Regions from separate parts of the Paenibacillus sp. EKM211P genome, predicted to be linked through region 3. Evidence: riboswitches for the same ligand, from Rfam matches in the RefSeq annotation. Region 3 holds a riboswitch; each other region holds the start of a gene.
What was found. A riboswitch is a leader RNA that binds a small molecule or an ion and turns the genes downstream of it on or off. The one in region 3 is predicted to bind glycine.
Positions count from the first base shown of each region.

Region 1: it holds a riboswitch for glycine, as region 3 does, so the genes downstream of both, gcvT (glycine cleavage system aminomethyltransferase GcvT) here and G9G57_RS23495 (alanine/glycine:cation symporter family protein) in region 3, are expected to answer to the same signal.
Region 2: it holds a riboswitch for glycine, as region 3 does, so the genes downstream of both, sdaAB (L-serine ammonia-lyase, iron-sulfur-dependent subunit beta) here and G9G57_RS23495 (alanine/glycine:cation symporter family protein) in region 3, are expected to answer to the same signal.

Region 1 covers NZ_JAAMNS010000002.1:576,919-579,185, forward strand. The annotation lists gene gcvH (glycine cleavage system protein GcvH) at 1-342, opposite strand, end outside; glycine riboswitch at 751-824, shown strand; glycine riboswitch at 838-934, shown strand; gene gcvT (glycine cleavage system aminomethyltransferase GcvT) at 1,014-2,114, shown strand; gene gcvPA (aminomethyl-transferring glycine dehydrogenase subunit GcvPA) at 2,238-2,267, shown strand, end outside.
Region 2 covers NZ_JAAMNS010000021.1:77,412-79,678, reverse strand. The annotation lists gene sdaAA (L-serine ammonia-lyase, iron-sulfur-dependent, subunit alpha) at 1-353, opposite strand, end outside; gene sdaAB (L-serine ammonia-lyase, iron-sulfur-dependent subunit beta) at 343-1,032, opposite strand; glycine riboswitch at 1,244-1,358, opposite strand; gene G9G57_RS23085 (DUF6359 domain-containing protein) at 1,573-2,267, shown strand, end outside.
Region 3 covers NZ_JAAMNS010000022.1:76,576-78,842, reverse strand. The annotation lists gene G9G57_RS23500 (glycoside hydrolase family 1 protein) at 1-590, shown strand, start outside; glycine riboswitch at 759-843, shown strand; glycine riboswitch at 855-949, shown strand; gene G9G57_RS23495 (alanine/glycine:cation symporter family protein) at 1,108-2,267, shown strand, end outside.

The DNA of each region.
Region 1 (2,267 bases), on a different contig from region 3:
AGCCTCCTCGACATCATTGCCCATCTCTACTTCAATCATCCAACCCTTTTCATAGGGAGATTCATTCACCAGCTCAGGTGTGCTTTCCAGAGCTTCATTTACTTTCAATACGGTTCCCGCCACCGGAGCAAAAAGGTCGGATACGGTCTTCACCGATTCAATTGTACCAATCTCTGCCCCCTGTTCAATCGTTGCTCCCGCCCCAGGTAATTCCACAAAAACAATATCACCCAGTTGATGCTGTGCAAAGTCTGTAATGCCGATCCGCAACGTCCCGTCTGCTGTGCGCTGAACCCACTCATGTTCGTCTGTATACCAAAGTTCCCGTTTCACTTCACTCATCCTGCTTTCGCCTCACTTCCACATGAATAAAATGCTTTTAATCACCTGTATTAGACAGGTTAAGATTATGACAACATGAACACTCATGTCAATAATACTAACAAAAATACTTCATGTTATCTCATATAGCATAGAATATTAAAAAATGATAACTTGTAACAAACGCTTACATATCCTTATTTATACATTAAATGTTTTTTGGATTGTTTTATATGACATTTTTATTGACATTTTGAATGAATTTGCGTATTAATGGGTTATAGCAAATGCTTTTGGAAATACCCCGACAACTGCAAACGCGGATGAACGCGGAGGGAGAGACTACCCAAAAGATTCGCATAGCTGTTGTCGTTTCTGAGACAGTTGTGCACGCGAACTCGGATCAAGTTGTTACCTGCAAAACCGGGTAACCTACCGTTGATCCAAAAGGTAGCGCCGAAGGAGTAAACTTGCATTGCAGGTGAATCTCTCAGGCAAAAGGACCTCTGCCGGACGCATCTCTGGAGAGCATTCGCGATTAGAGCGGATCACCCAAGGGGAAACCTGGTTCACACCGGGGTAACTTTCTGGTATCAAGGACAGAGCTGAAAGAAGAGTATGGACTGCCGTCTATACGTTTCTTTCAGCCTGTCTTTTTTGTTTAGCCGATTACACTGGATAGGAGTGAAAAAATGTCTAATTTGCGAAGAACACCATTATTTCCGTCCTACGGGACGCAGCCCGGGGTTCGTTGTATTGACTTTGGCGGGTGGGAGCTTCCCGTTCAGTTTAGCGGCATCCAAAAAGAGCATGAGGCCGTCCGGCAACGCGCGGGTTTATTCGATGTCTCGCACATGGGCGAGTTTTTGGTTGAGGGCAAAGAAGCCGAGGCTTTTTTGCAATGGGTAACCACGAATGATGTCAGCCAGTTGGAACCGGGCCAGGCACAATATTCACTCCTGTGTTACCCCGATGGAGGCGTAGTGGATGACTTGCTTGTATACTGCAAAGGACCAGAGCGCTACATGCTCGTTGTGAATGCCTCCAACATCGACAAAGATTGGGATTGGCTCATGCGCCACGTACCTGCATCGGTTCATCTGGAGAATGTGTCTGATGCGATCGCATTGCTGGCATTACAAGGACCGGAAGCAGCACATATTGCCGCAGCCGTGACAGATGCAGATATTACGAATCTGGCATCTTTCCGATTCCATGAGAATGTGCAATTGTTCGGAGCAAAAGCACTCGTCTCCCGAACCGGATATACCGGGGAAGACGGTTTTGAATTTTATATACCTGCTGAGGAAGCACCCGCCGTGTGGAATGGTTTGCTTCGTTGCGGTGAATCGTATGGGCTAATTCCCGCTGGGCTTGGTGCTCGCGATACACTGCGGTTTGAGGCACGGCTGCCGCTGTACGGACAAGAGTTATCTGCCACCATTTCACCGCTTGAGGCTGGTTTAGGTTTCTTCGTCAAGTTGAATAAAGGAGATTTTATCGGCAGAGAAGCACTGCAACACCAGAAAGAACAAGGAATTCCTCGCAAGTTGATCGGGCTGGAAATGATTGACCGCGGTATCCCGCGCGCTCATTATCCAGTCTTCGCGGAAGGCCAACACATTGGTGAGGTCACAACGGGGACTCAATCGCCCACCTTGAAGCGTAATTTGGGGCTAGCCCTGGTGGACAGTCGTTTTAGCACCCTATCTACACCGTTAGAGGTCGAAATTCGAGGTAAACGCCTGCGTGCGGAAGTGGTCCCAGCCCCCTTTTATAAACGGTCACGCTGATCTTAATCCTCTTCACTCTAAAAAAGCGATCATGTCAGATACGAAATTCTGGATTTTCCAACTACGATTATGTATTAGCTAATTTACTATCTAAATTTTGCTTTTCGAAAGGAGCCAGGACTTATGAAGCAGCATCGCTATCTCCCCATGACC
Region 2 (2,267 bases), on a different contig from region 3:
CCAGCAGTGGGCGTAGCCACAATACGCCCCATGGATGCATTAACCTCCGACACGGATAGCGCATAAGCCATGGCGAGTGCAGAGGCGTCGCCGGAGCAGGTTTCCCCTGCCCGCAGATACTCGGCCAGACGCTTGCCATCACCGCCCGTTAATCCACTGCGGGATACGGTGTCTTGTGTCTGACCACGATGAACGGCCTCCTTCATGACTTCATAATAATCAGACATTTGGCGGAAGATTTCTTCTTCCGTTGTATTCGTCTCTTGTACCTGCTCTTGAATCATCAGGCGGCCAATCGTGGTGGATTCCTCCGCGCATATGGCGCTGATTTCATGCAGATGGCTAAATCGCATCAGATTCAGCTCCTTTTTTCAAATTAATCATTTTAATTTCGTACATATGTGGTAAGGATCGTAGTTTTGCGATCAGTTCAGCCGTAGGAGGACTGTCCGTTTCGATGGCGGTAAGTGCTTCTCCATCTCGGCCTTTGCGATCCACATGCATATAGGCAATGTTAATGTCGGCAGCGCCGAGTGCTGAAGTCACCGCACCTAATGTGCCGGGCTTATCCGAGTGAAGAAGCACCAACGTAGCCAGCTCCCCGGTCAGGTTGACTCGGAATTCGTTGAGCTGCTGGACATGGATGCTGCCGCCGCCGATGGAGGAGCCCAGCAGTGTGCGCTGATCCTCACCCTTCCACAGTTCAAAACGGACGGTATTTGGATGGGGCGCGGGTAGTCCGCTGACGGCAAACTCCACGGCCATTCCAGCCTGCTCCGCCCATTGCTCGGCATCTGGAATTCGGTGGTCGTCTGTATCGTAATTGAGCAGGCCTGCGATGAGTGCTAGGTCTGTACCGTGTCCTTTGTAGGTGTCGGCGAAGGAGCCGTACAGTGTCATGCGGGCACGGTCCGGCTGCATCCCGAGCCAGTGACGGGCAACGCGTGCAAGCCGCACCGCGCCTGCAGTGTGTGAACTGGAAGGTCCGGTCATGGCCGGACCGATAATGGAAAATACATCTTTGAAACGCATGGTGTGGCCCCCTGTATGTTCTAGTACCATAGTATATGGTATTTCCGCGTTTGTGCGCAGCTATGACGGTTCCTAATGCTGACGTACAATGTGAGCGCAAAAAAGGACAGGATAAGGAAGTTTCCCTTATCTCTGTCCTCGTTACCTGAGAGTTTCGTGCGGTGTACTTACCGCCTTACCCCTTGGGTGGCTTGCGCTCTCTCCAGAGTTGCGTCAGATGACGATACATGGACCTGAGAGATTATCCGCCAGCCGGGTGCTGACGTCTTGCTCCTTCGGTGCCGCCAGCGTGTAAGCCCCTGGACAGACTCTCCCGTCATCTTCATTCGCGTATACCGTTCTACATATCTTTCTTAGCGTAATGTATGCCGTGCTCGGTGTCAATCGCAGGTTTCAATTTTTACATAAACAGGCGAGTTTCCGATAAAAAAGATTAAAATTTACATAATTATGGATGAAATCAGGAAGGAATTAGAAGATTGACAGCTAATCTGATAGAGGACAAGTACATTTATGGAATTATAGGAGGGATATTGACGTATGGTAAAAGGCTTGCGGTTCACAGGTTCACGCTTGAAAGGGGTGCTGCATCTAGCAGCGATCGTATCGCTGTTGATTGGGATCCTCGTTCCATTCGGTCAGGTCAAGGCAGAGGGAGCATTGACAGTAGACGAAGCACTTCAGCGCCAAGGCAGTGGAGGTACAGTGACGGTGGAAGGCTACATCGTCGGACATGCTACCGGATCGAAAACAGCTAATTTTTCTGCTCCGTTTGCGAATGATTTTAACGTACTGATTGCCGACCAGGCCAATGAACGTAGCACGTCTAATCTATTGGATGTGCAGCTGACATCTGCGTACAGAGGGCAATTTGGGTTAACAGGTCATCCTGAACTGGTCGGCAGCAAAATTCGCGTGACAGGTACGCTTGGTGCCTACAATAATTTTGGTGGAGTAAAAAGTCCAAGCGCTGTGGAACTGGTGAGTGGAAGCGAGCCGGGGGAACCAGGTGAACCTGACGAACCTGAACCTGGCAACCCGGGTCAACCCGGTACTACACTGCCGGATGGAAAAGGCAAAAAGGTGCTGTTCGATAATACGCACGCACAGACGGCTGGTGCAGCAGATTGGGTCATTGAAGGCGCCTTCTCCGACTTTGCCAATGGATTACGTAATGTAGGCTTTACTGTGGATCAATTGAACCGCCCTATTCCTTTTACTTATGGAGAACAGGC
Region 3 (2,267 bases):
TGAACCGCTATTTTGAAGAAAATAATATTGTGATCCAGACAGAATCCGGCGATGCCGAAATTTTGAAAAATAACACGGTCGATTTTATCTCATTTAGTTACTATATGACCTTGACCGTATCGGCAGGGCCAGAAGGCGAAAAGGCAGCAGGGAACCTGATAGGCGGTGTGAAAAATCCGTATCTGCAGTCTTCCGACTGGGGATGGCAGATCGATCCGATCGGCCTGCGTGTTACACTGAATACGTTTTATGATCGCTATCAAAAGCCACTGTTCATCGTGGAAAATGGCCTGGGTGCGTATGATAAGGTAGAAGAAGACGGCTCTGTGCATGACACGTATCGCATTGATTACTTGCGTCAGCATATTGCCCAAATGAAGGAAGCGATTGCTGACGGTGTTGATCTGATTGGTTACACCAGTTGGGGACCTATCGACCTTGTGAGCATGTCTACGTCCGAAATGTCCAAGCGCTACGGATTTATTTACGTTGATCTGGATGATGACGGTAACGGAACGCTTCAACGCTCCAAAAAGGACTCATTTAACTGGTATAAAAATGTGATAGCAACCAACGGTGAAGAATTGTAATTCCATATCGTTTTGGCGGGTACAGCAGAGAAAATCCTCAGGATGCAATCTGCTGTACCCGCTTTTTGTATAGACACTCTATTGATTCTTTCAGAGGGCTTCACAAATTTTTCACTTGTAATAAGCTGAAATTTTTCTGTATAATGAATAAAAATTTCATATGTCTGGTTGATGTTTGCGGGAGATGGAATGAAAGTTCCAACCGAAGGGGCAAAACTCTCAGGTGCTTAGGCTGATTTACAGCAACGAGCAGGGACCGTAAACGGACAGAACTCTGGAGAGACCCTTAATTGGGCGCCGAAGGTGCACCGCAGATCACATCTGCTTAAACTCTCAGGCAAAAGGACAGAGACGCGAATAACCTGTGACAGGGATAGCCCTAGGCTTTTTATAAGCTTTTAGAGGTGAAATCCTGCACAAGATGGTTGTATTTTTTCGTGCCTTTAACCTCTCCAAGAGTCGAATCAACAGATTTGACTCTTTTTTGTTTTCTACTATGCTGAAGGAGCGGGTTGAAATGAATTTGGTACATGTGTTAGAAACGATTGACAGTTGGATGTGGGGAGCGCCGCTTCTAATTCTCGTCATGGGCACTGGGTTGTGGCTAACGATCCGTCTGAAGATGCTTCAGATTATTCGATTGCCCTTAGCGCTCAAGCTAATTGGTAAAGCGCCGGACGAAGGCAGCGGGGATGTCAGTAGCTTTGGAGCATTGAGTACGGCACTTGCAGCTACTGTAGGTACGGGAAGTATCGTCGGTGTCGCAACAGCGATCAAACTGGGTGGGCCCGGTTCATTATTCTGGATGCTGGTTGCAGCTTTTTTCGGGATGGCAACCAAATATGCGGAAGGGCTATTATCCGTTAAATACCGTGTTAAAGACCGGAACGGACAATTTTCGGGTGGACCGATGTATTATATTGAAAATGGGCTTGGCCGCCGTTTCAAGCCGCTGGCGATGTTGTTTGCCTTTTCTGGTATTCTTGTAGCACTATTTGGAATCGGTACTTTTCCGCAAGTAAAGGCTATCGTTTCTTCTACGGAAAGTAGCTTTGGCGTGCCAACAGTAGTTACAGCAATCATTATTTCCGTGTTGACGGCTGTTGTTACGATTGGAGGACTCAAAAGTATCGCCAAGGTATCCACAAAGATTGTTCCATTCATGTCGGGGCTCTATATCGTGGTTTGTTTAATCGTACTCATTAAGTTTGCAGGAGAGCTTCCTCATGCGATCGCACTAGTATTACAAGGGGCTTTCTCGACAACATCTGCGACGGGTGGATTTGCCGGAGCCACGATTATGCTGGCGATGCGAAGCGGAGTTGCCAGAGGGATCTTTGCAAATGAAGCTGGTTTGGGAAGTGCGCCAATCGCAGCAGCAGCAGCTAAGACGAAATGGCCCGCAGAACAAGGGCTAATATCCATGACGGGCGTTTTTATCGATACGATGATTATTTGTAATTTGACAGGATTTACATTGCTGGTTACGGGAATATGGAGTGGAAATGATGATGGAGGTCTGATGACTCAGCATGCGTTTTCCAGTGCCTTTCCGGCTGGAGCAGAGCTCGTGACGATTAGCCTTATTTTATTTGCGTTCACAACGATACTTGGCTGGAACTACTACGGGGAACGCTGTGTTGAATATTTGCTTGGGGTCAAGTGGATTAAACCATA